3 regions of the Mesorhizobium sp. M0410 genome follow, and region 2 is predicted to be linked to each of the others. Evidence: predicted binding sites of a transcription regulator. Region 2 holds the regulator's gene; each other region holds the start of a gene.
What was found. The regulator LexA, encoded in region 2, represses DNA repair genes until DNA is damaged. The targets are predictions, from matches to a motif close to TGTTCNNNNTGTGTTCNG.
Positions count from the first base shown of each region.

Region 1: a site for LexA is predicted at 3,694-3,711, ahead of parE (DNA topoisomerase IV subunit B). Genes of this name have one in related genera too.
Region 3: a site for LexA is predicted at 3,554-3,571, ahead of NKI63_RS21985 (metallopeptidase family protein). Genes of this name have one in related genera too.

Region 1 is NZ_JAMYRN010000006.1:4,499-14,421, reverse strand. It holds gene NKI63_RS09955 (MaoC family dehydratase) at 1-129, opposite strand, end outside; gene NKI63_RS09950 (DUF2336 domain-containing protein) at 282-1,403, shown strand; gene parE (DNA topoisomerase IV subunit B) at 1,572-3,623, opposite strand; gene NKI63_RS09940 (GGDEF domain-containing protein) at 3,896-5,065, shown strand; gene gcvP (aminomethyl-transferring glycine dehydrogenase) at 5,138-7,948, opposite strand; gene gcvH (glycine cleavage system protein GcvH) at 7,965-8,333, opposite strand; gene gcvT (glycine cleavage system aminomethyltransferase GcvT) at 8,339-9,457, opposite strand; glycine riboswitch at 9,606-9,692, opposite strand; gene NKI63_RS09920 (transporter substrate-binding domain-containing protein) at 9,810-9,923, opposite strand, start outside.
Region 2 is NZ_JAMYRN010000007.1:134,444-144,366, forward strand. It holds gene gltX (glutamate--tRNA ligase) at 1-1,221, opposite strand, end outside; gene NKI63_RS12195 (MltR family transcriptional regulator) at 1,633-2,394, shown strand; gene NKI63_RS12200 (hypothetical protein) at 2,461-3,264, opposite strand; gene NKI63_RS12205 (ComEC/Rec2 family competence protein) at 3,795-6,257, shown strand; gene lexA (transcriptional repressor LexA) at 6,251-6,985, opposite strand; gene kynU (kynureninase) at 7,441-8,688, shown strand; gene NKI63_RS12220 (hormone-sensitive lipase) at 8,785-9,615, shown strand; gene NKI63_RS12225 (molybdopterin molybdotransferase MoeA) at 9,623-9,923, opposite strand, start outside.
Region 3 is NZ_JAMYRN010000015.1:109,368-119,290, forward strand. It holds gene NKI63_RS21970 (DUF4153 domain-containing protein) at 1-1,300, opposite strand, end outside; gene NKI63_RS21975 (HpcH/HpaI aldolase/citrate lyase family protein) at 1,582-2,460, shown strand; gene NKI63_RS21980 (DUF1737 domain-containing protein) at 2,489-2,695, shown strand; gene NKI63_RS21985 (metallopeptidase family protein) at 2,990-3,412, opposite strand; gene NKI63_RS21990 (DUF3800 domain-containing protein) at 3,646-4,398, shown strand; gene NKI63_RS21995 (ImuA family protein) at 4,570-5,652, shown strand; gene NKI63_RS22000 (DUF6504 family protein) at 5,585-7,063, shown strand; gene NKI63_RS22005 (error-prone DNA polymerase) at 7,060-9,923, shown strand, end outside.

The sequences.
Region 1 (9,923 bases), on a different contig from region 2:
GATGTGCAGCGGCTGCGGGTTCAGCGTCATCACCGAAAACAGCATATTGTCGCTTTCGATCACGGTCTTGCGCAGCGCGTGCTTGAACACATGGCCGACAGCGAACTCCTCAAGATAAAGCCCGGCCATGGTCGATCTCCTCTGCTGCTTAAGGGGTGATAGGCGTTGCATACCGGGCTCGCAAGCCAGTTAACGAACATGGTGAACCGTTCGTAAACCATTTGTGCCTACGGTCGCGACAGGGGCCAGAAGCGTTCTGGCAAAGGGCGTAAGCAGGCGACATGGTCGTTTCGCATTTCCTGAAATGGATCCACACGGCGAAGGTGTCGGAGCGCGTTGCAGCGGCAAGCGCACTTGCTCGCGCATATGTCGATTCGGACCTGCCTTTCGAGGACCGCTGCGCTGCGGAGGCGGCACTGACATTGCTGCTCGATGACGCATCGTCGAAGGTGCGACTGGCGATCGCCGACGCGCTTTCCATGAGCCATCATGCGCCGCCGCAGATCGTCAGCGCGCTGGCCTCGGACCAGCCGGAAGTCGCAGCCCTGGTGCTGGCGCGGTCGCCACTGCTTACTGATGCCGACCTGATTGATCGGGTTGCCGGCGGCCAGAAAGCGACGCAGAAGGTGATCGCCGACCGGCCGCGGGTGTCGATGTCGGTTGCGGCGGCGATCGCCGAGATCGGCGAGCCGGAGGCCTGCACCACGCTGCTCGCCAACAGCGGCGCCGACATCGCATCGATCAGCTTTCGGCGCATGGCCGAGCGGCACGGCCATCTGCCTCTGGTACGCGAGGCGCTGATTGCCGATGCGCGCCTGCCCGCCGATTGTCGGCATTTGCTGCTGGTCAAAGTGGGCGAGACGCTCAAGGGCTCGCCGCTGGTGCTGGCGCTGATGGGCGCCGCAAGAGCCGAGCGGGTCACTCGCGATGCCTGCGTCAAAGCTTCCGTGACATTGATCGAAGGCACGCGTGCCGAGGAACATACAGCGCTTGTCGAACATCTGCGTCTGCGCGGTGACCTGACCGCAAGCTTCGTCATCCGCACCATCGCGCACGGCAAGGTCGACTTCTTTGGTTCGGCCCTGGTCGCGCTCAGCCAGCAATCCGAACAACGGGTGAGAGCACTGCTGGCCGGCGGCCATGACGTGGCGCTGCAGGCACTGTTCCGCAGCGCCGGGCTTGCCGCCGCCACCCACGCAATCATCCTGCGCGCGCTGAAGGTCTGGCGCGAGGTCGCCAATGGCAAACGCCTCGCCGGCGTGCAGGAAGTCAGCTGGCTGATGCTGAAGGAATTGGGCGGGCAGTCCGCCGAGGGCGATCTTGCCGGGCTGGTCAAGTCGATCCATCTCGACGCGTTGCGCGAGAACGCGCGCGAGCACGCGCTGGCGATCGCGGCTGCCTAAAGCAATTCCAGGAAAACTGTGAAACGGTTTTCCGTCCGGAATTGCTTTAAAACAAAGGAAAGAGCGGTTCGGCGTTTCCGTGAACGCTGAACCGTTCCAGGCCTCGTCCTTCGCGAAAATATCCGGATCGCAACAACCGCCGTCTGTGGCTCACCTGGCAGAAGACGCTCAGATATCCAGCACTTCCGTCTCGGCGAATTCCGCGCGTTCCTGGATGAAGCGGAAACGGGCCTCGGGCTTGGTGCCCATCAGTGCGTCGACAGCATCCTTGGTGGCCGCCTCGGCCTCGATCACATCGACCCTGAGCAGCGTGCGCTTTCTCGGGTCCATGGTGGTTTCCTTGAGCTGGGCGGCCATCATTTCGCCCAGCCCCTTGAAGCGGCCGATCTCGACCTTGCCGCGCCCGGTGAATTCGGTGCGCAGGAGTTCGTCCTTGTGCGCGTCGTTGCGGGCGTAGCCGACCTTGCCGCCTTGGCGGATCGAATAAAGCGGCGGGACCGCCAGGTAGAGATGGCCGCCGCGGACCAGGTTTGGCATCTCCTGGTAGAAAAAGGTGATCAGCAGCGAGGCGATATGGGCGCCGTCGACATCGGCATCGGTCATGATGATGACCCGGTCGTAACGCAGGTCCTCGTCGCGGTATTTCGAGCGCGTGCCGCAGCCCAAGGCCTGGATCAGGTCGGATATCTGCTGGTTGCCGGCAAGCTTGTCGCTGCCGGCACTGGCGACGTTGAGGATCTTGCCGCGCAGCGGCAGCACCGCCTGGCTGGCGCGGTCGCGCGCCTGCTTTGCCGAACCGCCGGCCGAATCGCCCTCGACGATAAAGAGCTCGGCGCCGGCGGCGGCATTCTGCGTGCAGTCGGCGAGCTTGCCGGGCAGGCGCAGCTTGCGCACCGCACTCTTGCGCGACACTTCCTTTTCCTGGCGGCGGCGCACCCGTTCGTCGGCGCGCGCGATCACCCATTCGAGCAGTTTCGAGGCCTCCTGCGGATTGTCCGCCAGCCAGTGGTCGAACGGGTCGCGGATGGCGGTTTCGACGATGCGGATCGCCTCGATCGTCGCCAGCCTGTCCTTGGTCTGGCCGACGAATTCCGGTTCGCGGATGAACACCGACAGCATGCCCGCCGCCGAGATCATCACATCCTCGGAAGTGACGATCGAGGCGCGCTTGTTGCCGACCAGATCGGCGTAGGCGCGCAAGCCGCGCGTCAGCACGTTGCGGAAGCCGGCCTCATGCGTGCCGCCTTCGGCGGTCGGAATGGTGTTGCAATAGGAATTGATAAAACCGTCGCCGCCGAACCAGGTCACGGCCCATTCGAGCGAGCCGTGACCGCCCTGCTTCTCGCTCTTGCCGGCGAACATTTCACGGGTCACCTGGAATTCGTCGCCGAGCGAGGCTTTCAGATAGTCCTTGAGGCCGCCCGGAAAATGGAATTCTGCCTTGGCCGGCGTCGTGTCCTTTTCCTTGATCAGCGAGGGATCGCAGGTCCAGCGGATTTCGACGCCGCCGAACAGATAGGCCTTTGACCGCGCCATGCGGTAGAGCCGCGCCGGCTCGAAAGCAGCACCCTTGCCGAAAATCTGCTCGTCTGGATGGAAGCGGATCTTCGTGCCGCGCCGGTTATGCACGTCGCCGAGCTGCTCAAGGCCGGTCACCGGAACGCCTCGTGAGAAGCGCTGGCGATAGAGCTTGCGCCCAATCGCGACCTCGACCTCGAGATGGTCGGACAGCGCGTTGACGACGGAAACGCCGACACCGTGCAGGCCGCCGGACGTCTCGTAAACCTTACTGTCGAACTTGCCGCCTGAATGCAGCGTCGTCATGATGAGTTCGAGCGCCGGCTTCTTGAATTTCGGGTGCGGATCGACCGGAATGCCGCGGCCGTTGTCGGTGACTGACAGGTATCCGTCGGCGGAAAGCTCGACATCGATGAAGGTCGCATGGCCGGCGACCGCCTCGTCCATCGAGTTGTCGATGACCTCGGCGAACAGATGGTGCATCGCCTTGTCGTCGGTGCCGCCAATGTACATGCCCGGGCGGCGGCGCACCGGCTCCAGCCCCTCCAGCACCTCGATGTCGGCGGCACTGTAACTCTCGCTGGCGTCGCGGGGCGCCGGCCGCTTCGCCGCCTGCACCAGCGGATCGGCCGGGCGCGTGGCGGCGCGAGCCGGCTGCGGCTGCTTGTCCAATTTGGCGAAAAGATCGTTGTTGTCGTCCATGCCGGTCCTGGATTCCGATGCTGCGAATCACCACCCGATACTGCCACGCTTTTCGCGGGCAGGCGACGGAGGTTCCTGTTACGTTCGAGGATAGAGCCTCTTACTGCAAAACCATTCGACAGCCAAGCGGCGGAAATGGGGTCGAAGTTGGAGCATCGACGTTTTGTAAACCCAGTCCGAAGGTTACGCCGGAAGATTGGCTAAAAAGCGGTATTTGCGGACTATCGCTGACCTAGAATGCAGCGGAACCCTCAAGAGGCTGTCGCTTAAGCATGTTGGATTACAGTTCGCTCCTGCTCGCGGCGGCGCTGTCGGGCACGTGCCTCAGCATCACCATGTTCGCCATCTGGTTCAGCGCGCCACAGGCACGCTTTGTGCTGACGGTGGCGTGTGGCATTCTCGTGCTCGTCGCACATGTGGTGTTGTTCTGGCATTACACCAGGGATCCAAGCCTCTGGCTTTGCCAGATCGTGCTTGCGCCTCTCAGCCTCGGTTTCCTGATTATCTGCCTGTCGGCCATGCAATATCTCGGCGTAGGCGATTACAGGCGCGCCATCTTGCCGACCTTGGTTGCGATGGCTGTTTGCGCGGGCGCGACGTATCTCGGGTTTGATGGTGTCGGCTTTATTGTCACCTACGCGACGGTAACGGCGCTGCTCTCGCTCATCGGGGCGATGTTCTGGATTGAGGGTGGTCACGATCGCCGGATATTGCTGGTCGTCTCGTTCCTGAGCGGCGTCTGTGCGCTGTCGTTTGGACTTTGCGGCGCGGTCCTGCTGGTCAAGGGGCAATGGGTGCTGGGTGTTGCGCCCGACAATTGGGCCGAGCGGGTGAATTCCGTCGTAGCCGTCGCCTGCATGACCGGGCTCGGCGCATTGACGCTCTCCCTGCACCATTTGCAGGCGCAGATCGAATTGAAGGCCGAGACGATGACCGATCCATTGACCGGGCTGATGAACCGGCGGGCGTTGACGGCACTCTACGGCGAACGGGTCTTCGGCCCGTTCATGTCCGTCGCCATGTTCGACCTCGACCATTTCAAGAGGACGAACGACGTTTTCGGTCATCCGGTCGGCGACCAGGTTCTGCGCCGCTTTGCCGCCGTCATCAGGAAATACGCCAGGACCGGCGTCGACGCGTTCCGGTTGGGCGGCGAGGAGTTCGTGCTCGTCATGTCGCGGATGCCGGAAGAGAAGGCCTATGACATTGCGAGCAAGATCAGCGTCGCCTTCGGCACGGAAGTCGTGGCCACACAACTTGGTCCGTTGCGAAGCACAGTCAGCGGCGGCATCGGCTTTGGCGGAACAAACGGCACCGGTCTCGACGATGTGCTGGCCGAAGCCGACGCAGCACTCTATGCGGCCAAGCGCGCCGGGCGAAATCGCGTCGTCGTTCGGGACCGGGCGAGCAAGGCCGACGGGCCGGCCTTGCGTTCTGCCTGATTGGGGTTTCTATCTTCTTGTTAGACCCATGATCTTGTCGGAAAACCGGATTCCACTTTTCGGAATCATGATCTATTCCGCCGCACCCAGATATTCCGACAGCGGCGGGCAGGAGCAGACCAGGTTGCGGTCGCCGGCGACATTGTCGATGCGTGACACCGGCGGCCAGTACTTTGCTGCCGTATCGGCATCGCCGGCGGGGTAGGCCGCCTCCAGACGCGAATAGGGATGGGTCCATTGGCCGGCCAGTGCCTCGGCGGCGGTGTGCGGAGCGTTGACCAGAGGATTGTCGGCCAACGGCCATTCGCCCTTCGCCACCTTGGCTGCCTCGCCGGCTATGGCGATCATGGCCTCGCAGAAACGATCCAACTCGCGCTTGGGCTCGGATTCGGTCGGCTCCACCATCAGCGTGCCAGCGACCGGGAACGACATGGTCGGCGCGTGGAAGCCATAGTCGATCAGCCGCTTGGCGATATCGTCGACGCTGATGCCGGCGCTGTCCTTGAGCACGCGGGTGTCGAGGATGCATTCATGCGCGACGCGTCCGTTGCGCCCCTTGTAAAGCAGGGGGAAATGCTCGCCAAGCCGCGTCGCCACATAGTTGGCGGAGATGATCGCCGTCTCGGTTGCCTGCTTCAGGCCGGAAGCGCCCATCATGCGAATATACATCCAGGTGATCGGCAGGATCGAGGCGTTGCCGAACGGTGCTGCCGCCACGGCATGGACCGAGCCTTCGGTGACGTGGCCGGGCAGATGCGGCTTCAGATGTGCTTTGACGCCGATCGGGCCGACGCCGGGGCCGCCGCCGCCATGCGGGATGCAGAAGGTCTTGTGCAGGTTCATGTGGCAGACATCGGCGCCGATATCGCCGGGACGGGCGAGGCCGACCAGTGCGTTGAGGTTGGCGCCGTCGAAATAGACCTGGCCGCCATGGCTGTGGACGAGGGCGCAGAGGTCGCGCGCCCCTTCCTCGAAGACGCCATGCGTCGAAGGATAGGTGAACATCAGCGCCGCGAGATTATGCGCATGCTCGGCCGCCTTGGCCTGCAGGTCGTCCATGTCGATATTGCCGTCCTCGGTGCAGCGCACGACGACGACGCTCATGCCGGCCATGGCCGCACTTGCCGGATTGGTGCCATGCGCCGAGGAGGGGATCAGGCAGACGGTGCGATGGCCTTCGCCGCGTGACAGATGATAGCGGCGAATGGCGAGCAGCCCGGCATATTCGCCCTGGCTGCCAGCATTGGGCTGCAGGGTCACCGCGTCGAAGCCGGTGATCTCCGCCAGCCAGCCTTCCAGCTCGTCGATCATGGCGCGATAGCCTATCGAATGGTTTGCCGGGGCGAAGGGATGCAGGTTGGCGACATCAGGCCAGCTCACCGGCATCATTTCGGCGGCGGCGTTGAGCTTCATGGTGCAGGAGCCGAGCGGGATCATGGCGCGGTCAAGCGCCAGGTCCTTGTCGGCCAGCCGGCGCAGGAAGCGCATCATGTCGGTTTCCGAGTGGTTTTCGCGGAAGACGGGCTGGGTGAGGAACTCCTTGCCGCGCGGTTTTCCGGGCGTGGAACTGCCGGCGGCAACGCCGGCCTTAGCGCCGAAAAGTGCTGCGATCGCCTCCAGATCGGCTTCGGTGGAGGTCTCGTCGAAGCTGATGCCGACATGGTCGGCGTCGATGACGCGCAGCAGGCGGCCCGTCTTTTCTGCGGCGGCGGCAATCGCGCCGGCTCTGCCCTTCACTTCCGCAGTCACCGTGTCGAAGCGGCTTTCGCCGATCACCGAAACGCCCGCTGCCTTGAGGCCGACGGCCAGGCAGTTGGCCAGCGTGTGGACGCGGCCGGCAATCGCCTGCAGCCCGGCAGGGCCATGCCAGATCGCGTAGGCCGTCGCCATATTGGCGAGCAACGCCTGTGCGGTGCAGATGTTGGAGGTCGCCTTGTCGCGGCGGATATGCTGTTCGCGTGTCTGCAAAGCCAGGCGATAACCGGGACGGCCCTTGCTATCCGTCGACTGGCCAACAAGCCGGCCGGGCATCAGCCGCGTCAGCCTGTCGGAGACGGCGCAATAGGCGGCGTGCGGCCCGCCAAAGCCCATCGGCACGCCAAAACGCTGCATCGGGCCGACGGCGATGTCGGCGCCAAGCCTGGCCGGCGCATCGGTCAGCGTCAAGCCAAGCGGGTCGGCGATGAAGACGACCAGCGCGCCGGCGGCACGGGCCTTGTCGATCGCTGCCTTGTGATTGCCGTAGACGCCGAATGTATCGGGCCAGGAGACCAGCAGGGCGGCGGTGTTGTCGTCGATCACCTCGCCGTCCACCTCGATGCCGAGGGGCTCGGCGCGGGTGCGCACGACGTCCAGCGTCTGCGGGTGCGGCGTGCCGGCCAGTGCCACCTTGGTGCGCTTGTCGCGATGATGGCGCAGCGCAATGCCGACCGCTTCGGCCACCGCCGTCGCCTCGTCGAGCAGCGAGGCCGATGCCACCGGCAGGCCGGTCAATTCTGTCACCAGCGTCTGGAAGTTGAACAGCATTTCCAGCCGGCCCTGGCTGATCTCGGCCTGGTAAGGCGTGTAGGCGGTATACCAGGCCGGGTTCTCGAACAGGTTGCGCTGGATCACCGGCGGCACATGGACGCCATGATAGCCGGCACCGATAAAGCTCTTCAGCACCGTGTTCTTTGCCATCGTCGCCGCGAGCTCGGCCAGCGCTTCCGCTTCGCTTGCGGGGGCGGGCAGGGCCAGCGGCCGGTCGAGCCGGATCGACTTCGGCACTGCCTGACTGATCAGGGTCTCGACCGAAGGGACGCCGATCGTCGCCAGCATGGCTCTGACGTCATGGAGGCCCGGGCCGATATGGCGAGCCGAGAAGGGGTAGGGTGCTGCGGTCATCTTCCTGGTCCTGCTATCAACCAATATGGGCTTTGTAAGCGGCTTCATCGAGGAGCCCATCGAGCTGGCTCTCATTGGCCAGCTTCATCTTCCACAGCCAGCCGTCGCCGGTTGCCGCCGAATTGACGAGCGAAGGATCGGCCGACAGCGCGGTATTGGCCTCGGTGATCTCGCCGTCGACCGGCGCGTAGACATCCGATGCGGCCTTGACCGATTCGACCACCACGGCGGTGTCGCCCTTGGCTAGCTTTCTGCCCAATTCCGGCAGCTCGACAAAGACGAGGTCGCCGAGCTGCTGCTGTGCGTAGTCGGTGATGCCGACCGTGGCGACGCCGCCCTCGACGCGAAGCCATTCGTGATCTTCGGTGAAATAGGTCTTTGCCATTGAAATCATCCTTTGCGGTAGCGATGGGGCGTGAAGGGCAAGGGGTGGATGTCGACCGGGATTTTCGTCCCGCGGACATCGGCGAACAGTTTTGCGCCGGATTTGGCAAGCGGCGTCTGGACGTAGCCCATGGCGACCGGATGACCGGCCGAGGGGCCGAAGCCGCCAGAGGTGACATGGCCGGCAGGGTTGCCGTCGGCATCGAAAAGGGCAGCACCGGCGCGCACCGGCTGGCGGCCTTCCGGCTTCAGGCCGACGCGTTTTTGCGCTGGACCACGCTCCAGGATGGCACGCAGCGCATCGGCGCCGATGAAGGCGCCCGAGGCGCGAACCTCCTTGGGGATGGCCCACATCAGCCCGGCGCTGGCCGGATCGATCTCCGGCGTGATGTCCAGCCCGTGCAGGCACAGTCCGGCTTCAAGCCGCAGGCTGTCGCGGGCGGCAAGGCCGACCCACATCACCCGCTCGTCCTCGAGCAGCCTGGCGACGAGGTTTCTTGCATCCGCTTCCGGCAGGCCGATCTCGAAGCCGTCTTCGCCGGTATAGCCGGACCGGCTCATGAACCATTTTTCGCGCGGCTCGATACCGTGCATGAACACCAGCGAACCCGTCTCGATGCCGGCGCGGGAAAGGGCAGCCCATGCTTCGGGGCCTTGGATGGCAAGGAAGACGCGGTCGAGTGCGTCCACCTTCACGTCGAAATCGCCCTCTGCTTCGAAATTTTTGGCCAATGCGCGCAGATGCTTTTCGTCGGCGGCGGCATTGCCGGCATTGGCGACCATCATGAAGCGCTCGGCGCCAAGCCTGGTGACGATCAGATCGTCCAGAATGCCGGCGGCCTCGTTGAGGAAGAACGTATATTTGGACAGGGAAACCTCAAGCGCGCCGGCATCGAACGGGCAGGCGCGGTTCAGAAGCGCTGCTGCCCCCGAACCGCTGATTTCGAACAGCTTCATGTGCGAGATGTCGAACAGGCCGGCATGCTCGCGGCTGTGCAGATGCTCTTTCATCACACCGGCCGGATAGGTCAGCGGCATCGACCAGCCGGCGAAGGCGCCAAAGCGCGCACCGCCTGCCACATGCAGATCTTCGAGGGGGAGGTGTTTGGTGTCGTCGCCCGTCATGTCATCTCCAGAGTCGCACGCAAGCGGCCGCGAATGGCGACCAGTCCGTGCCCCTCTGTCTGAAGCCTGAGAGACTCGCGCCCCGTAACTCTGTCGGCAGCGCTTACACCTTCGGCGCGGGGGCAAGCCCCGACTTTCCAGAGTGTCTTTCCCGTCTACGGTTCTTTTGCCTGAGAGATTTCGGGCGATTTCCCCTTCGGCGGCAGCTCTCGCTGCTCTCTCCCGCAAACAGGTAGGACTCGGTCAGGAGCCCTCGACTCGTCATCCATAGCCCGTGGACGACACCTTGTCACCTGCCAGCGACATTTTTACTGGCAAGTCTTCGCTGCCTCGTCGCGAACAGGTCGCGACCCTATTGTTTTGGGGGCTCGGGCTTGGCTGTCTCGAAGCGCGACATCCATTTGAAGCTGCCGAACCAGTAGCGGCGAACGCCGCCTATGGTGCCGTCGGCGGTGCGCGCGCCGAT
Region 2 (9,923 bases):
GGCTAGTGCCGCATGAGCGCCCCGCAGGATCGCGCGCGCCTCACCGCTGAGCAGCGCCGCCGCCTTCTCGTCGACCGGCAGCGGCCGCTCGACGAAAAGGAATGCAGCCCCTTCAACAAGTTCGACCAGCGTCTTGGCGCGCTCCTTCAGGCCCGGCAAAGCGGCAAGCAGTTGCGCCCTGCGTCTGTCGTCGAGGCGCGCGGCGATTGCCGGGCCGCCTTCAAGATAGGGCAGAGTGGCGATGAAGATGTCGAGCAGCGCCGCGTCGTTCATCCGGCGCATATGCACGCCGTTAAGCGCCTCGAGCTTGGCGAAGTCGAAACGGGCGGCGCCCTTGTTGACGTCGCCAATGTCGAACCATGCAATCATGTCGGCGATCGACATGATCTCATCGTCGCCGTGGCTCCAGCCAAGCCTCGCCAGATAGTTGAGCAGCGCCTCCGGCAGGTAGCCCATAGCGCGATAGGCTTCGACGCCAAGCGCACCGTGCCGCTTCGACAGCTTGGCGCCGTCGGCACCGTGGATCAGCGGGATATGCGACATCGACGGCACCTCCCAGCCCATGGCCTGATAGATTACGGTCTGGCGTGCCGCGTTGGTCAAATGATCGTCGCCGCGGATGATGTGGGTGATGCCCATGTCGTGATCGTCGACGACGACGGCATGCATGTAGGTGGGATTGCCATCCGAGCGCAGAATAATGAAATCGTCGAGATCCTTGTTGGGAAAGCGCACGTCGCCCTGGACGCGGTCATGCACCACCGTCTCGCCGTCTGTCGACGCCTTGATGCGGATCGCCCCCTTGGCGCCGGGCGGCGCCTCCGACGGGTCGCGGTCGCGCCAGCGTCCATCATAGCGGGGCGGAAGCCCCTTGGCTCGCGCTGCCTCGCGCATCGCCTCCAGCTCCGCCGGCGTCGCGTAGCAGTAATAGGCCTTGCCCACGCGCACCAGCTCCTCGGCCACCTCGCGATGGCGCGGCGCGCGCTCGAACTGCGAGACAGGCGCGCCGTCCCAGGTGAGTCCGAGCCAGGAAAGTCCGTCGAGAATGGCTGCCGTCGCCGCATCCGTCGACCGCTCACGGTCGGTATCCTCTATACGCAGCAGCATCGTGCCGCCCGTATGCTTGGCGTACAGCCAGTTGAACAGCGCCGTGCGCGCGCCGCCAATGTGCAGATAGCCGGTGGGCGAGGGGGCAAAACGGGTGACGACCTTATCGGGCATGGAACTCTCAGGCGGGCGAAGGAAGTGGGTTTGCGGACTTTCGCGCGTTGCGCGTTCATGTAGCATAGGAGGTCGAGGGCGCAAGGGGCAGACCCGATGGCTGTGCGAGGCCGTGGTGCGGGCGAGGGCGAGGACGCTGGCAGCGGCGTCAGCGAACGCTTGCTGTTTGCCGCATCGGTTCCCGTCCTGCCGTGTAGCGCGCAATCGTTTGGCACCTCCGGGCAACTTCACTTGGCAGCAGATCGGAGTTAGCTCATTATCGTCAAAGGCGGGAATTTTCGGTGTTTGAGCTCCGTTTTGGCGTACCGTCAGACCGCCGCCAGCTTCACCGCACGATAGCAGCCTCGCGCCGACTATGCGCGAGGCGGCGCGTGTCAGCGAAAGGCGGAAAACCAGGATTTCAAAGGCCAGATGAACGACAAAGCTGAAGAGAAAGCGAAAGAAGATGAGGTCTTTGGGGACCTCAATCGCCTTAATCAAATCATGGGCACGCTTGACGAGCGTGGATTGGTTCTCGCGCTCGCAGCTTTCGCAGAAGAAGCGCTCGGCGATCTTATAGCGGCATTTCTAATTGAGGGCGCGCCAGCATCGACACTCCTTGAAGGGTTCAACGCCCCTCTTGGAACGCTGTCAGCACGAATCAAAATGGCCTACTCTCTGGGATTGGTGACAAAGCCCCAGTACGACGATCTGGAGAGGCTTCGGCGGATTAGGAACGAATTTGCACACAGCTGGGAGCCAGTTTCGTTCTCTGACCAGAAGATCGCCGGGCACATCTCCGCGCTGCACTTCAATAGCCTGCATGAAGAATTTCCAGAGACGCCTCAAGAGAAAGTGCAGACGTCCTTGGGAGTGCTCTTGATGGAATTACGCTCGACGACCAACCAAATGAAAAAACACGGACGCCGTGCTTGTCTTATCGGACAGCACCTAATTTCTGGGGTGGTTGGCGACCTCGATATGCAATTGAACAAATGCCGAATGCGTTTGACGAACCTCGCGGAAGAATTGCAGTCCGCAACTGGGGATCGACGACGGTTCCTGTTGGCTATTCGGCATGGATGGCAAGGGAAACTTGAGATTGTGCGTCTCCAGGCCCCACCGGAACGAAAGCACGAGATTAGCAGCCTGCAAGCCGAATTAAAAACGTGGAATATCCCGCCCGAGGACTAAAGGCACCATCTAGCCGGCAAACCAACTGCGATTCAGTTAGCGTGCGCTGAATAGCTGCCAGAGTGTTTAGAGGCGATCATTTAACTTTAAGTTCTTGGGGTAATCCACGCACTGGGCGAGAAGGTAATCCGCAGCGGCCACAGCGGTAGCGAAGTTGGCTTCCTTGAGCTTGGCTTTCATGGTTGGCGATGAGCGGTCCATCATCTCCGCAATTTCATTGAGCGCATCTCCGAGTGGCTGAAAGTGTGGCTTAGAAAAATAAGCTACTTTGTCAGGAGATTTATTTTTGGCGCGGCGAAGTTGTGAGGCGATCACCCGGACATCTGTGGCCGCCCCGACGAAATTCAGGGGATCTGAAGATTGAACCCCTATTTGGATCATCTGCCTGTCCTCGTCGTCAGCTTCGCCAACCATTATCGTACGTCCACCCACTTTGCGATACCGGCGAATAAAGGCGGCTTGGTGCGTATCGATCAACCGATCTACCTCGGCGCCTTCCAGGAGTTGTGTCTGTTTGCCTATGAATGCGGCTTGGGCGCGGGCCTCTTCTGCCTGTTGTTTTAAAATGTCTCGATTGAGTTCGAACTCCCTCCTCGTCAGCCGCAGTTCCTGCCGTTGCAGAGCAAGCTCTTGTGACTGGACCATGGTGGCCACGAACAACCAAAGAAAGGCAAGTGGAGCGCAGATCCCTGCGACAAAATCGCCGAATGTGTTTAGCGCGAGGCTGGCCTTGTTGATTGGCAAAAGGCTATCCGGCCCGCTATTGCCTAGGATCGAGCCCAATGCCGTGAAATAAACTGCGGTTGCCGCAAACCCGAATACCACCCACCCAGATCGTGCCGATTTCTCGGTCTCTTCCTTTTCGGTCATCCGCTCCCTCTCTAATATCGACTGCCGCTTATAATCAAATCTCGCGCGGCTGTCCCCTTGCCGCCAGCCAGGCTGTAGAGCAGTTGAACCTCTTCGATGCTGTTGGCCCGGAAGGCCGCGCGGATCTCCGGCACGTCGTTGATTGACAGACAGTCTGGTCGCGATTGCCTCGAACTGGTCACCGCCGAAAAGCTCCTTGGCGTAGTCGCCGTCGCTGCCGAAATAGGGCGGGTCAAGCTAGAACAGGGTTTCGGCCGGTCGTAGCAGTCGATGAAGGCGGACCAGCCAAGCTGCTCGACTAAGACGCCAGCGAGCCGGTCACGGAGGTCAGCTAAGAGGGCTGTCGTCAGGTTGAAACCGGCCGATGAAGTCGGGCCGAGAGCCCGGCGGGCTACCCTGCCGAACGCGAGGCGCGGTGAAGATAAAGGAAGCGACCCAGGCGGGCGTAGGAAGCGAATGTTGTTGCGCGGACTTTCGCGCGTTGCGCGTTCATGTAGCATAGGAGGTCGAGGGCGCAAGGGGCAGACCCGATGGCTGTGCGAGGCCGTGGTGCGGGCGAGGGCGAGGACGTTGGCAGCGGCGTCAGCGAACGCTTGCTGTTTGCCGCTCCCCCGCCTGTCCTGCCGGCACCGGCATTGCTACCCGCTCCGCGCTTCGATGCTCCGTCGCTGCCGGCCAGCGACCCAGCAACGGTTCTCGTGCCCGCGGGCGAGCCCATCGTACGCCTGCCCAGGCGTTTCCGCCTCTCGTCACCGTCCCGTATCCGCAACAGCGTAACCTCGGCGGCCGGCCTGGAACTCGACCGTGGCATCGCCTTCCTGCTGGTGCCGGTGTTCCTCGCATGCGGGGTGGTCGTGTATTTCGCGATGGCGGTGGAGCCGGCCTTTCCACAGCCGATCGCACTCGTGCTCCTCGCGGCCCTTTGTGCCGTCGTCTCGCGCTCTTGGCCCAGAGCCCGCCTGTGCTTCATGGTGGCGTTGTTCTGCGTGCTTGGCGTGCTTGCCGCCAAGTTCGAGACCTGGCGTGTCGGGACGCATGTGCTCGGTTCTGAAATCTCGACGCGGCTGACGGGTCGCGTCGTATCGTACGAACCCATGGCTAGCGGCCGCATCCGGCTGACAATCGATGTGATCTCAACCGCCAGGCCGACGCTGCGCTACATGCCGGAACGGGTCCGCGTTTCGGCGATGAAGATACCGGATGAGCTGGCCGCCGGTTCCGAGATCACCGGCTATGTGCGGCTGCTGCCGCCGACCGGCCCGGTGCGGCCCGACAGCTATGATTTCTCCTTCGACAGCTATTTCGCCGGTATCGGCGGCAGCGGCTTTTTTCTCGGCAATCCGAAAGTCGTGTCGTCGAGCAGCATGCCGCTTGCCGCGCGGCTTTCTTCCGCGATCGAAGACGCGCGCGAATCCATCGCCGACCATATCCGCAGCCGCATCGGCGGCGCCGAGGGCGAGATTGCTGCTGCGCTGATCGTCGGCGTGCGCGCAGGCATTCCCGAGGAGATCAACGAAGCGATGCGGCGTACAGGCATTTATCACATCATCTCTATCTCGGGGCTGCATATGGCGTTGGTCGCCGGCACCATCATGGCGCTGCTACGCGGCGCCTTTGCGCTGTTTCCCGATTTCTCATCGCGACGGCCGGTCAAGAAATATGCCGCGGCCGCCGCGCTTTTTTCGATTGCGGCCTACCTCGTCTTTTCCGGCATTGTGGTAGCGGCCGAACGCAGCTTCATCATGCTGGCGGTGATGCTTATCGCCGTGCTGTTCGACCGGGCCGCGCTCACCATGCGCAACCTGGCGATCTCGGCCATCGCGGTCATTCTGGTGTCGCCACACGAGGTGGTCGGTCCGAGCTTCCAGATGTCCTTCGCCGCGACGGCGGCCCTTGTCGGCGCCTATGCCGGCTGGTCCGACTACCGCGCCGGCAGGGCCACCACGCCGCCGCCGCGGCGGTCGCCGCTACGCCTCGCCACGCGAAAGGTCCTGCTGGGCATGGGCGGCCTGGCGATGACCTCGATCATTGCAGGGAGCGCCACGGCGCTTTTCGCCATATGGCATTTCCAGCGCGTGGCGCCGCTCAGCCTGTTCGCCAATCTGGCCATCATGCCCATCGTCTCACTGGTCGTCATGCCCTTCGCCGTCCTCAGTGCGCTGGCGATGCCGTTCGGCGCGGATGGGCCTTTCCTATACGTGATGGGCAAGGGGCTGACGGCGATGATCGCCCTGTCCGGGTGGATCTCGGAGCGCTCGCCGATCGATGCGGTCGGGCTGATTTCGCTGAGATCCGTCCTTCTGGTGACGATCGCCCTCGTCATTGCCAGCATGGCGACGACCTGGTTGCGGCTGGCGGCACTTCCTTTTGCGCTCGCCGGCTTGCTGACGACAACGCAGACACGCGTACCCGACGTATTGATCTCGGAGGACGCACGGCTGGTCGCGCTGCCGATCGGCAGCGGTGAGCTCGCGGTCAACCGGGCACGCCCGAATGAGTTCACCATCGACAACTGGAAACGCGCGCTCACATCAGAGGCTATCGTCGCGCCGGAAACACCTGGAAAGAACGATCCGCAATTCGACATTGCCGATCCGGCCGACCTACCGCCGGGCATGCCGTTCATTTGCACGGACGGTCTCTGCCTCGCCAGGCATCCATCCGGCGCGATCATTGCGCAAGCCAAGGATCGCGATACCGCACGGCCAGCCTGCGCCTTCGCCAGCTTGATCGTCATCGACGACGCCACCGCCCATAATCCCTGCTACTACGACCGGCTGGTCCTCGTCGTCACAAAACGGCAACTGGCGCGCGCAGGAAGTGCGGCCGTCTATTTCGATCCACAAGCGGCAACACGCGCCGAAATCCGCTTCGCCGTCGAAAAATCATACCGGCCCTGGCACGTGCAGCGGAAATTTTCACGCGCGGCGCGCGGCCTGCCGCCATACCGGGCCGACAATCCAAAAGCCGGCACCAAGGGCGCAACTCAGTAGCGGCGGATCAGCCCAACGAGCTTGCCCTGCACCTTGACCCTGTCTGGTCCAAAGATGCGCGTCTCGTAGGCCGGATTGGCGGCCTCCAGGGCGATCGAGGCGCCCTTGCGGCGGAACCGCTTCAGTGTCGCTTCCTCCTCGTCGACCAGGGCCACCACGATCTCACCGGGGCTCGCCGTATCGGCATTGCGGATGATCACCGTGTCGCCGTCGAAAATGCCAGCCTCGATCATCGAATCGCCTTTGACCTCGAGCGCATAATGCTCGCCGCCCATGATCATATCCGGCGGCACCGAAATCGAATGCGTCTGGTGCTGGATAGCATCGATCGGCACACCGGCGGCGATGCGGCCCATCACCGGGATCGAAACGGCGGCGACGACATCGTCGTCATTGCCGGCTGCAGGGACGCGCGACGATGTCGGCTTGCCCTGCCGAGGGGCACCTTGCCCAAGACTGCCCTGGATGACACTCGGCGAGAACTTGCGTGCCGCATTGAGGCCGGGGGCGATCGAGTCAGGCAGGCGTAGCACCTCCAGTGCACGGGCCCGGTTGGGCAAACGGCGAATGAAGCCGCGCTCCTCCAGCGCCGTAATCAGTCGGTGGATTCCGGATTTGGAAGCCAGGTCGAGCGCTTCCTTCATCTCGTCGAAGGACGGTGGGATACCGCTTTCCTTCAACCTTTCGTGGATGAACATAAGCAGTTCGTGTTGTTTGCGTGTCAGCATAGCGACCCCCAACAGAATCAGAAAACAAACCCAGAACAGACACTATCTGTTCCAGTTGTGTTCCGCAACTGTTTAAAGTTTAATGAATGCGTTAAGGCTCGGGAAACAAACGACGTCCCCTACCGGCGTACCGTATTTTCGCCGCCGCGAGCCTCATCGCATTGATTCTGCTTTCATTTGCGCCGTTCTGGCCTCCTAGAAGGCGGTACTGGCATCGGCCGTCGGTCGGCAAAGGGCACGGAAGTGAACCCCTATCGACTGTGCGGTTTGGTCAATGCGCCGTGAACGAAACGAACTCAAAACGCCAACCTCGGGCTAACTCCAGGTTTCCACCGCCTGGTCAGGCTGCTTCTCGCCGGTGGAGCCTTGCACGCGCAACCAGGTAATGGAAGAACAGAAGAACAGTTGATGCGTGTCCGGCGTTGCGTTGGATTTTTTGGGGGAGCAGGCAAATCATGACGGGAATTCCCGATCTCGTGGCCGTAAAGGCGATGGATGCCGCGGATCCGCTGGGCGCGATGCGCGACCGCTTTGTCTTGCCGCAAGGAGTGATCTATCTCGACGGCAATTCGCTAGGAGCTGCTTCACGTGCCGCTTTCGATGAATTGTACAAGGCCGCGACCGAAGAATGGTCGCATGATGTCATCCGCGCATGGAACACGGCCGGCTGGTTCAACATGCCGCTTGAACTTGGCGACCAGCTAGGGCGCCTGATCGGTGCCGCGGTCGGCCAGACGGTGGTCTGCGATACGACGTCGGTCAACATCTACAAGCTGCTGCACGCCGCCATGGCCATGCGACCGGAGCGGCAGGTCATCGTCGCCGAGGGCGATAGTTTTCCGACAGACCTCTACATGGCTGAGGGTGTGGTTTCGACGCGAAAAGATGCGCTGCTGCGCCTCTCGGCGGTCGACGCGCCGACCATCGAGGAGCTGATCGACGATCGCACCGCCGTGGTGCTGGTCAACCACGTCAACTACAAATCGGGCGAACTGCGCGACATGCCGGCGCTGACGCGCAGGGCCCAGGAAGCCGGGGCGATGATCGTCTGGGATCTCTGCCACACCGCCGGCGCGATGCCAGTCGAGCTCGACAAAGCCAACGCCGATTTTGCCGTTGGCTGCACCTATAAATATCTGAATGGCGGCCCGGGCGCGCCTGCCTTCATCTATGCGGCTGAGCGGCATCTTGCCGACATTCAGCAGCCGCTCACCGGCTGGTGGGGCCATGCACGGCCCTTCTCCTTCGAGCCAGGCTATGCGGCCGGCACCGGCATCCGCCGGTTTCTGTGCGGCACCCAGCCGATCCTTTCGATGCGCACGCTGAAGGGCGCGCTCGACATCTGGGACGATGTCGACATGACGGCGGTGCGCAAGAAGAGCATCGCACTGGCCGATCTGTTCATCGAGCTTGTCGAGGCAAAGTGCGGCACTTACGGCCTCACGCTCGAAAGCACGCGCGATGGGGAAAAACGCGGCAGCCAGATTTCATTCATGCATGAGCATGGCTACCAGATCATGCGCGCGCTGATCGAACGTGGCGTGATCGGCGATTTTCGCGCGCCATCGACCATGCGCTTCGGCTTCACCCCGCTCTATGTCGGCTATGCCGATGTCTGGCAGGCCGTCGAAGTGCTTGAGGACATCCTGCGCACCGGTGCGTGGAAGGATGCGCGCTTCGCCATCAAGGCGGCTGTCACTTGAGATCGATGCGAGAGCTGGAATCGTGAGGCTGGCGACGACGCGCCGCGCGATGCTCGCGGCCAGGTTGCAAGGCCATATTGCCAGGGAGGGCGCAGGGTGTTCGAACGTCACATTGCCGATTGGGACAACGCCTATGCCAACGGCGCCAACATAGCCGGCAGCGATCGCTGGCCGGCGGCCTGGGTCGAGCCCGCGCAGGTTTTCCGCGACGCGCTTTTGACCGAGGGCAGGGCGCGGCTCGACCTGGCCTATGGCGACAACCCACGCAACCGGCTCGATCTTTTCCTGCCGGCCACCAAGCCGAAGGGGGTCGTGGTGTTCGTCCATGGCGGCTACTGGATGGCATTCGACAAGAGTTTCTGGTCACATCTTGCCGCGGGCGCTGTTGATCGCGGCTATGCAGTTGCCATGCCGTCCTACACGCTCTGTCCGCAGATACGCATTGGCAGCATCGTCAAGGAAGTCGGCGCGGCGATAGGCAAGGCGGCGGCGATGGTCGCAGGGCCGCTGATGCTGACCGGGCACTCGGCCGGCGGCCATCTTGTTAGCCGGATGGTTACGAGGACGACGCCGCTGGCGCCCGAAGTGGTCCGGCGCGTTCGTCACGTGGTGTCGATCTCGGGGGTGCATGATTTGCGCCCGATCATGCGCACCGGCATGAACGAGACGCTGGCGATCGATGAGGCCGAGGCGCAGGCCGAAAGTCCGGTGCTGCTGCGCCCGATGGAAAAGGCCCGCCTGACCTGCTGGGCCGGCGGCGGCGAGCGCGCCGAATTCCTGCGCCAGAGCGCGTTGCTGGCCAACATCTGGATCGGCCTGGGTGCCGCGACCAGCTCCGTAGTCGAGCCCGACCGGCATCATTTCAACATCATCGACGGTTTGGCCGATCCAGACCATCCGCTGACCCGGACCTTGACCTCGGAGTGAGGCAGGTTCAGCGTAGCATCAGCACGTCGCAGGGGGAGCCCGCCGCCGCAGCAGGCGCGAACGGCGCGCGGACGATCAGCCCGTTGGCATCGGCCAGCATTTTCAGCATCGAGGAATCCTGGATGCCGAACGGCGTCGCCACCAGCGCACCGGCGTCGTCTGTGACAACAGCCCGCACATAATCTTGCCTGAGATCGTTGGCCGGCATGGCAGCACCGAGCCGTGCCCGACGGATATCCTGCTGAAAGGCGCGGCCGCCGAGGCGCGCCAGCAGCGGCTTCAGGAAGAGCTGAGCGCAGACCAGGCTC
Region 3 (9,923 bases), on a different contig from region 2:
GCGAGCGCAGGTACCAGACGTCGAGCTGGGTGCCTTGGCCGGTCATTTCGAAGCAATGGTCGACATTGTAGTTGGCGATCAGCGCGGCAAAGTTGATGAACGAGCAGGCATAGAGCGTCGCCGATAGCGTCAGAAGATTGGCGGCAAACAGCCATTCGTTGGACTTTTCGCGCGCGATGCGGGCTATGATCAGGACAAGGCCCGCCGCCACCAGCCCCATCCAGACGAACGCAGCGACACGCCAATAGGTCAGCGCATAGATACCGACATAGAGATCGAGCCGCAGGATCGACGAGACCACCAGGAGGATGTTCTGCGCCACCCAGGCATAAACCAGCCGGCGGATGAGCGGATCGCCGGAGGTCGCACTTCCCGGCCGCAGCGCCGCCAGCACGAAGCCGGCGGCCAGCAGCGCCGTGACGATCAGCGGATAGGCGCCGCGATGCGCGTAGGCGGCATAGGTCAGCCGGTCTGGAAGCGCGATGCCGCCCCACAGATAGGTGGCGTCGAGTGCGCTCTGCACCGCGAACAGGATGTTGAAGACGACGAGCGCGCGGAGGATAGCGGCCTTGCCGAAGACGATGTCCTCGATGGTGGTCCTGGTGGCCGGCGTCGCCGGTGCGCTGGCTGGCGACACCCTGCGGCGGCGGAGAAAGCGCGGCAGGCGCGGCTGCAGAAATGCCCAGACGCAGGCAAGCACGAACAGCCAGAAGGCGAGACGTGGCAGCTGGACGAGGTCGAGCAGTGCCATCAGGTCGATCAGCGAGAACCAATATTCAATGACCGGATTGGCGGCGCCGAACAGCGCGAGAAACACTGCGCCGAGGCTCAGCGGCATGACCCAGACGGCGATCGCCGCAAGGCGCATGCGTCGTCGGCCAAGCCGCCGCGCCGCCTTGCGCCAGCGGAAGAAATCGCGGATGAACCGAAAAGGCGCTGCGAGCAGGAAGGTCAAAAGCTGGCCGGCAACGCGGGCAAGCCCGTGTCGCAATCGCCCTCCCAGCGAAAGCACGAAGACGGCCATCGCCGCCAGCGCAATGGAGACGGACAGTGCGCTGACATTTTCCACAAGCGGCAGCAGCCCCACAAGCAGCGCAACCGGCTTGAACAAGAACTTGCCATCGTTGAAGACGCCGAGAGGACGGAGAGCCATGCTCGCCGCGGCAATCGCAACGCCGAACAGGAAAAGCGTGATGCCCGCCGGTTGGCCATAGAAGAAGAAATCGGCCAACGCGACGAGCAGGACGGCAACGCCGAAGCGGCTGCAATAGCTCGGCGCCGCCGAGAGGAATACTGTCATGATCGGGCTTTCTCGGCGGCTTTGATGCGGCCGGTGGGCAGGGATTTGCGGACGAAAGGGAGGAGGGTTGCCAAAGTCTGGGGCGGATCGACGAGCCACCAGCTTTCGCGGCGAAGCCGGTACGGCACGGACCAACGGGAGTTCGTTTGCTCTTGCATGCCGCCCTTGTCGCATTCTGCCGGGTGGCAAGCGGGGCGCAGACGAGGAGATTTTCCGAAATTACGTGCAGTTTTTATGCACGGCTTGCCTCGGCTGGCTGCAGGCGGCATAGATCGAACATGATCACCGAAAGCTACCGCCCGCGCCGCTCGGTGCTTTACGTTCCGGCCTCGAACGACAAGGCGCTGGCCAAGATTCCGCCGCTGACCTGCGATGCCGTCGTCATCGATCTCGAGGACGCCGTCGCCCCGGTCGACAAGCTTTCCGCGCGCGAAAAACTGGCGGCGATTTTCGCCGGCCGTTCCAACCGGCGCTGCGAAATGGTGGTGCGCATCAATGCGCTGTCGAGCGAATGGGGCGCCGACGATCTGCTGGCCGCGGCAAAATGCACGCCCGACGCCATCCTGCTGTCCAAGGTCGACACTCCGCGCGACATCCTCGAGGCCGGCGACGTGCTAGACGACAATTTTATCGCGGACGAGGTCAAATTATGGGCGATGATCGAGACGCCCAAGGCGCTGCTCAATATCGGGCCGATTGCCGAGCTCGGCCGCGACCCGGCCTCGCGCCTGGTTTGTTTCGTTGCCGGAACGAACGACCTGGTCAAAGACACCGGCATTCTCGCCACGCCCGATCGGCGCTATCTCGTGCCATGGCTGATGCAAATGGTGCTCGCGGCGCGTGCCGGCGGCCTCGACCTGCTCGATGGCGTCTTCAATGATTTTCGCGATATGGACGGGTTTGCGCGCGAGTGCACGGAAGCGGCCGCCATGGGTTTTGACGGCAAGTCGCTGATCCATCCGGCTCAGATCGAAGCCGCGAACCGCGCCTTTGCACCGTCGCCCGAAGCAATAGCCGAAGCGCGCGCGGTCAAGGATGCCTTCGCGCTCGCCCAAAATACCGGTAGGGCGGTAGTTGCGCTGAACGGCAAGATGGTCGAGCGGCTGCATCTGGCGCAGGCCGAAAAACTGCTGGCGAAGGCCGCCGCTGTTCGCGCATGACTAACGCAACTGACGACAGGATTGAAGAATGAAACTCTACCGTTTTCTGTCCGGTCCGGACGATTCCAGCTTCTGCCACAAGGTGACGGCGGCGTTGAACAAGGGCTGGCACCTGTTCGGCTCGCCGACCTATGCCTATGACCAGGAAGCCAAGACCATGCGCTGCGGCCAGGCCGTGGTGAAGGACATCGAGGGCCAGGAATACGGCCCCGACACCAAGCTCAGCGATTGGTAGGGAGGTTCGCTGAAGCGCTCGTCCTTCGTCATCCTAGGGCGTAGCAGTCGCGAAGCGACGTCGCGGAGTACCCTAGGATCCATGCCGTTACCTCTGCCGAAGGGCACGGCGGATCAGGATTAGTCTAGTGTGATCTACCACCGATCGGGATAGCCCCGTTACCCAGAACGGGATGATGAGCGTTCGGTTCTGCACCGCCGGCGCACTGCATCACTATCACGGCATGGATCCTGGGGTCTGCGCCGCGTCGCTTCGCTCCTTGCTCCGCCCCAGGATGACGAGGAGCGGGGTCGCTCACTCCGCTGCCTCTTCGATCTTCTCCATATCGTCGTCCGACAGGCCGAAATGGTGGCCGATCTCGTGGATCAGCACATGGGTGACGATGTCGCCCAGCGTTTCCTCGTTCTCGGCCCAGTAGTCGAGGATGGCGCGACGATAGAGGGTGATGCGGTTCGGCCCCTCGCCGGTCTGCGGATTCCAGCGCTCGGCGATGCCGCGCCCCTCGAACAGGCCGAGCAGGTCGAAGGGCGTTTCCAGCGAAAGGTCGTCCATGATCTCGTCGGTCGGGAATTCGGCGATCTGAATGACGATCTCGCCGGTCAACTTGCGAAAGTCCTCCGGCAGATGGGCATAGGCCTCCAGCGCCAGGAGCTCGATTTCCTCCATCGTTGGCGAAAGCTGGTCGTGCCAGATGCGTGTTTGGTAGATGCGAGCCATGCTTTGTCCTTTGATCCCGGCATATAGGCTTTCAGGCCGAACTCGGCAAATGGTCGGGCTGCCGCCTTTGCCCCAGGATCATAAGCAGGAATAAATTCAGCGTGTCGTAATTCGCGTACGCACTGAGGAGGTGGTACCGTGCTGAACAAATTTCGAGCCGATGAGTCGACGGAAATGGTGGAAGGCGCGTCCTAGAGTTCCGCGACACCTTTCTTGCCCCTCGGGAAGGTTTGGTGGTCGTGATTGAGGTCTACCTAGACGAATCTGGCACTGACCATGACTCGCAAATTCTTTCCGTATCCGCCGTTTGGGCTTCAAAAGAAGACTGGCAGATCTGGACCCTCGAGTGGATCGTGGCGAAGGCGCCGATAAAAATTCACCACTCGGTCGATTGCCATAACAGGCATGGGGAGTACGAAGGGTGGACCCGTGAAGAGCGAGATAGACACGTCAAGCGCATCCTGCCGGTAGTCAAAAACCACTACATTCGGGGCATTATCGCCGCCGTCGACAGGCGGAAACTGAGCGAGGTCTTGGCTCACAAACATAGCTTAGCCATCAAGCCGGAAGACATGGTACGCGGCTGGTACTACATCTGCCTGCAATGGGCCCTTCGCAGCACGTGGGAGAAACTCGCATCGGAAGGCCACGATAACATCGCATTCGTCCATGAAGCCAACCAGTACAGCGCGGCGGCGACTGAGGCGTTCCAGCAAGTCCAGCGGCATTTTCCGGGAAAATCGGCGACTTTCAATTTCGGCTCAAAAACTAGGCACCCACCGCTTCAATGCGCAGACGTATTGGCATATGAGGGGAACCATCAAATGAGGAATTTTCGCGGTCCCCTACGAAAAACCCTCCAAGCTATCGACCCTAGCTTCAGCCGCTTTAGCTTTCGCAAATATGACGATGAAGAAGTCGATCAAATCGCCGACTTTACCGCCCAATATTTGAGACGCGTCGCCTCAGAATTGGCTTCAGGCTAGAGTCAAAAGCCGCCCCCTTTTTATCAACCCCAGGCTCCCGAGCGGTTTCCTTGAAAAGCTCGGATTGCTCTTTCTGGGAATAAATTCCCCATGACTCCGCTTGACTCTTCGGGCGGCCTCTGGAATCTATAGGAACATAACGGGAACAATTGTGAGTGGAAGCTGACCGTCATGGCGACAAGCGCCGTGGCGCGGGAGACTGTTTTTGCCCTGCGCCGCCAGATCGCGAAGATCGAAGGGACCTTGCCCGAGCGCCTGGAGGCGCCGGCCAGTTCGTCGTTTGACGCGGATGTCCCTCGTCAGAGTCTGACACCCTCTCGGCATCCGACACCCGCTCGGAATCTGACCATTGTCCGGCGCGGCCTCGCCGTGGCGCCGCCCGATGCGTTTTTGCGCACCGGCGCCGAGCGCCTCGATGCTGCGCTGAGCGGCGGCCTGCCGAAGGCGGCGGTGAGCGAGTTTCATGGCGCCGCGACCCGCGATGCCGGGGTCGTTGCCGGTTTTGCCTTGTCGCTCGTCAGCCTGATCCTAAGCCAGGGGCCGCGATTGCCGGTGCTGTGGATCGGCACATCAGAGGTTTTCCGCGAGGCCGGCTTTCCCTATGCCAGGGGGCTTCACGCCTTCTTCGGCATCGAGCCGGAGCAATTGCTGTTTTCCGAGGCGCCAAGGCTGCTCGATGCGCTGTGGATCGCCGAGGAGGCTGCCCGGATGACGGCGCTGGCCGCCGTCATCCTCGAAATCCGCGGCAGCCCGCAGCGGTTTGACCTCACCGCGACGCGGCGGCTGCACGCCCGCGCGCAGAGTGCGGGCCGGCCGCTGTTCCTGCTGCGCCAGGCCGGCGAGCCCGAACCGACGGCAGCGCCCGTCCGCCTCATCCTGTCGGCGGCACCGGCGGCAACGCGTAAGACGCTTGCCGGGCCGCTCGCCGGCTCGATCGGCCGGCCCGCCTTCACCGTCGCCATCGGCAAGAGCCGCACGGCCTTGCCCGGAAAATTCACACTGGAGTGGAACCCCGATGAACGCATATTCGAAGAAAGACGGGGCGAGCAAGGAAGGTCTCAGGAATGGGCCCCAGAACGGCCAAAGAATCCTATCCCTGTGGTTTCCGCATCTCGCCGCCGAGAGAATCCTGCGGCAGCGTCTGGGGCGGTCCTGGCGTTCCCGGCCGTCGGATCACCTGCCGCTGGTGATCAGTCACCGCGACCGGAACGCCCAGCGCATCGCCGCCCTCGACGAGCGGGCCGAGGCGCTTAATCTGAAGCGCGGCATGGGCATAGCCGACGCACGCGCCATGCATCCCTCGATCGACATCGTGGAGGCCGATCCGGAGGCCGACCGGCGCCTGCTCGAAGGCCTCGCCGACTGGTGCGACCGCTATACCCCGCTGGTGGCGCTTGACGGGACCGACGGCCTCTATCTCGACGTCACCGGCTGCACCCATCTTTTCGGCGGCGAACGCTCGATGCTGGACGATATCCTGTCGCGTTTTTTCCATCAGGGCTTCGATGTCCGCGCCGAGCTTGCCGCCACGCCTGGGGCTGCCTGGGCGGCGGCGCGGTTTGCTGGCGACCGCATCGTGCCCGATGGTAAGGAGGAAGCGCTTCTCGCGCCCTTGCCGCTGGCGGCGCTGCGCATCGACCCGGAGGTACGCGCCAGCCTCGAAAGCGTCGGCCTGCGCACGGCGGGCGCCGTCATGGCGGCACCGCGCGCGCCGCTGGCCCGCCGCTTCGGCGCATCGCTGCTCTTGCGTCTCGACCAGGCGCTTGGCCGCCTCGAGGAGGCCGTGTCGCCGCGCCTGCCGGTCGCACCGCTTTCGGTCGAGCGTCACCTTGCCGAGCCGATCATGCTGACCGAGGACATCGAGCGGCTGACCGGCATGCTGGCGACCACCTTGAAGAGCGACCTCGAGCGTCGCGGCGAGGGCGCAAGGCGGCTGGCGCTGCTGCTTTTCCGCGTCGATGGCGGCGTCAGCCGCATCGCCGTCGGCACCTCGCGGCCTCTGCGCGAGCCGCGGCTGATCCAGAAATTGTTCCACGAAAGGCTTGCCGCGCTCGAACAGGATATCGACGCCGGCTATGGCTTCGATCTCGTGCGCCTTTCGGTGCTGACCGCCGCCGCCTTCGACATGCAGCAGGCCGACCTTGCCGGCGAGACGAGCGACGACGGTGCCGATATCGCGCTTTTTGCCGACCGCATCCGCGCCCGGCTCGGCGAAGGTGCGGTCTTGAAACCGGTCGCCGTCGAGAGCCATCTGCCGGAGCGCGCCGTCGCCACCCTTCCCTTCGCGGAAGTGCCGCAGAGAACCTCGCCGCCGAAGCAGCCGGACAAGGCGAAGGACGCTCCCACGACCGTCTTCCAGCCGGAACGGCCGATCCGGCTTTTCCGTGCGCCCGAGCCGATCGAGGTGCCGGCCACCGAAATGCCGGAAGGCCCGCCTTTGAACTTCCGCTGGCGGCGCGCGCTCTACCGGGTCGCGCGCGCCGAAGGGCCGGAGCGCATCGCGCCGGAATGGTGGCGAGGGGCGGCGGGACGAGAAGATGCCCCGACCCGGGATTATTTCCGCATCGAGGATGCCGACGGCCGCCGTTACTGGCTCTATCGCCAGGGCCTTTACGGCGCCTCTCAAGTCCCGCCGCGCTGGTTCATGCATGGGATCTTCGCATGAATGCGCTGACGGCCATCCCCTATGCCGAATTCGGCATTCAGTCGAACTTCTCGTTCCTGCGCGGTGCCTCGAAACCGGAGGAGCTGGTGGTCGCGGCAAAATTCCTGGGGTTTTCGGCGATCGGTCTCGCCGACCGAAACACGGTGGCGGGCGTGGTGCGCGCCTGGCAGCAGGCCAAGGTGGAGGGTGTTTCCTATCATCCCGGCTGCCGCCTGGTTTTTTGCGACGGCACGCCGGACATCCTCGCCTACCCGCAGGACCGCAAGGGCTGGGGTCATCTGTGCCGCATGCTGACGCAGGCCAATCTGCGCGACGAGAACGAAAAGGGCGCAGCGCTTCTCAAACAGAGCGATCTTCTCGAATGGGGCGATCTCCTGTCGCTGGCCATACTGCCGGATCTGTCGGCGGACGCGGAAGCTGGCCTCGAACTGATTAGCCGGCTCAGGGATCGCTTCGGCGAAAACCTGAGGCTGGCGGTTTCGCCGGATTACCGCGGTAACGACCGCTTCCGTATCGAGCAGGCGGCGGCGATGGCCGAGCTGGCCGGCATCCCGCTGATGGCCACCAACGACGTGCTCTACCATACGTCGGAACGGCGCCCGCTGCAGGACGTGCTGACGGCGATCCGCCTCAATGTGCCCGTCGCCGAGGTGGGGCTGGAGCTGGCGGCCAATGCCGAGCGTCACTTAAAGCCGCCGCTGGAGATGGCACGGCTTTTCCGCAGGCATCCGCAAGCGCTGGCGGAAACGCTGCGTTTTGCCGGCGAGCTGACCTTCTCGCTCAGTGATCTGCAATACAACTATCCCGACGAGCCGACGGAATCGGGCCTCGGGCCGCAGGCCGAGCTGGAAAGGCTGGCCAAGGAGGGGGCCGCCATCCGCTACCCCTCGGGCGTGCCCGCTTTTGTGACGCAACGCATCGAGGAGGAGCTCGCCCTGATCGAGCGCCTGAACTACGCGCGCTATTTCCTGACTGTCCACGACATCGTCAAATTCGCCCGCAGCCAGAACATTCTCTGCCAGGGGCGCGGCTCCGCCGCCAACTCGATCGTCTGCTTCTGCATCGGCATCACCGAAGTTGGCCCGGACAAGATCGACACGCTTTTCGAGCGCTTCATTTCCGAGGAAAGAAACGAACCGCCCGACATCGACGTCGATTTCGAGCATGAAAAGCGCGAGGAGGTCATCCAGTACATCTATTCCAAATACAGTACCAAGCGCACCGCGCTGGCCGCTGCCGTCGTCAGCTACCGGGGCCGCTCGGCGATGCGCGAAGTGGCCAAGGCGATGGGCCTGTCGGACGACGTCCGCAGCGCGCTGTCCAGTTCGATCTGGGGCTGGTCGACCTCGGAACTCGGCGAAAAGGAGACAAAAGCCGGCGGCCTCGATCAGACCGATCCATCGACAAGGCACGTGATCGAATGCGCCAACGAGATCATGGGCTTTCCCCGTCATTTGTCGCAGCATGTCGGCGGTTTTGTCATCACCAGGGACCGGCTCGACGAGATCGTGCCCATCGTCAAGACGGCGATGGACGAGCGCAAGATGGTCGAGTGGGACAAGGACGACCTCGACGCGGTGAAAATCCTTAAAGTGGACGTGCTGGCGCTCGGCATGCTGACCTGCCTGCAGCGCGCCTTCACCCTGCTCCGGGATCATTATCCGGAGGCGCGGGACGATTACGGCCAACCCTATGTGCTGGCCACTCTGCCTGCCGAGGACAAGCGTGTCTACGACATGATCTGCCGCGCCGACACGATCGGCGTCTTCCAGATCGAATCCCGCGCGCAGATGTCGATGCTGCCGCGGCTGCGGCCGAAAAACTTTTACGATCTCGTCATCGAGGTGGCGATCGTGCGGCCCGGCCCGATCCAGGGCGACATGGTCCATCCCTATCTGCGCCGCCGGCAAGGCAAGGAAAAACCCGAATACCCCAAGCCGGAACTGGAAAAAATCCTCGGCAGGACGCTGGGCGTGCCGTTGTTCCAGGAGCAGGCGATGAAGATCGCCATCGTCGCCGGCGGCTTCAGGCCGGGCGAGGCCGATGAACTGCGCCGCGCCATGGCGACGTTCAAGCGCACCGGCACGATCGGCAATTACCGCAAGAGAATGGTCGACGGCATGGTCGCCAAGGGCTACGAAAAAGACTTCGCCGAGCGCTGCTTCAAACAGATCGAAGGCTTTGGCGAATACGGCTTTCCCGAAAGCCACGCCGCCTCCTTCGCCCTGCTGGTCTATGCCTCCTGCTGGTTCAAGACCTTCTATCCCGACGTGTTCTGTGCCGCGATCCTCAATTCCCAGCCGATGGGGTTTTACCAGCCGGCTCAGCTTGTCCGCGACGCGCATGACCACGGCGTCGAGATCCGCGACGTCGACGTCAATTTTTCCGGCTGGGATTGCGCCTTGGAGAAATCGCCTTTCGATCCGGATCGTATCCTTGACCGCCATGCCCAGATGCGCGGCGTCATCCGGACCAGCCATGCCGTCCGGCTGGGTTTTCGCCAGGTCAAGGGCCTGTCGAAGGAGCGCATGGAGACCTTTGTGCTGCGACGCGGCGACGGCTACGCATCCGTGCGCGATGTCTGGCTGCGCTCGGGCCTCAACGTCGACGAGATCGAAAAACTGGCACAGGCCGACGCTTTCCGCTCGCTTGGATTGAACCGCCGCGACGCTCTATGGGCGGTCCGCGCGCTCGACGGCAAGAGTGCCGCCGAAAAGCTGCCGCTGTTCGATCAGCCGGCGATCCGCTTGCGCGATCTCGAGCCTGAAACCCGGCTCCCGGCAATGCCGCTCGGCGAGCACGTCGTCCACGACTACCGCTCGCTCGGCCTGTCGCTGAAGGCGCACCCGGTCGCCTTCCT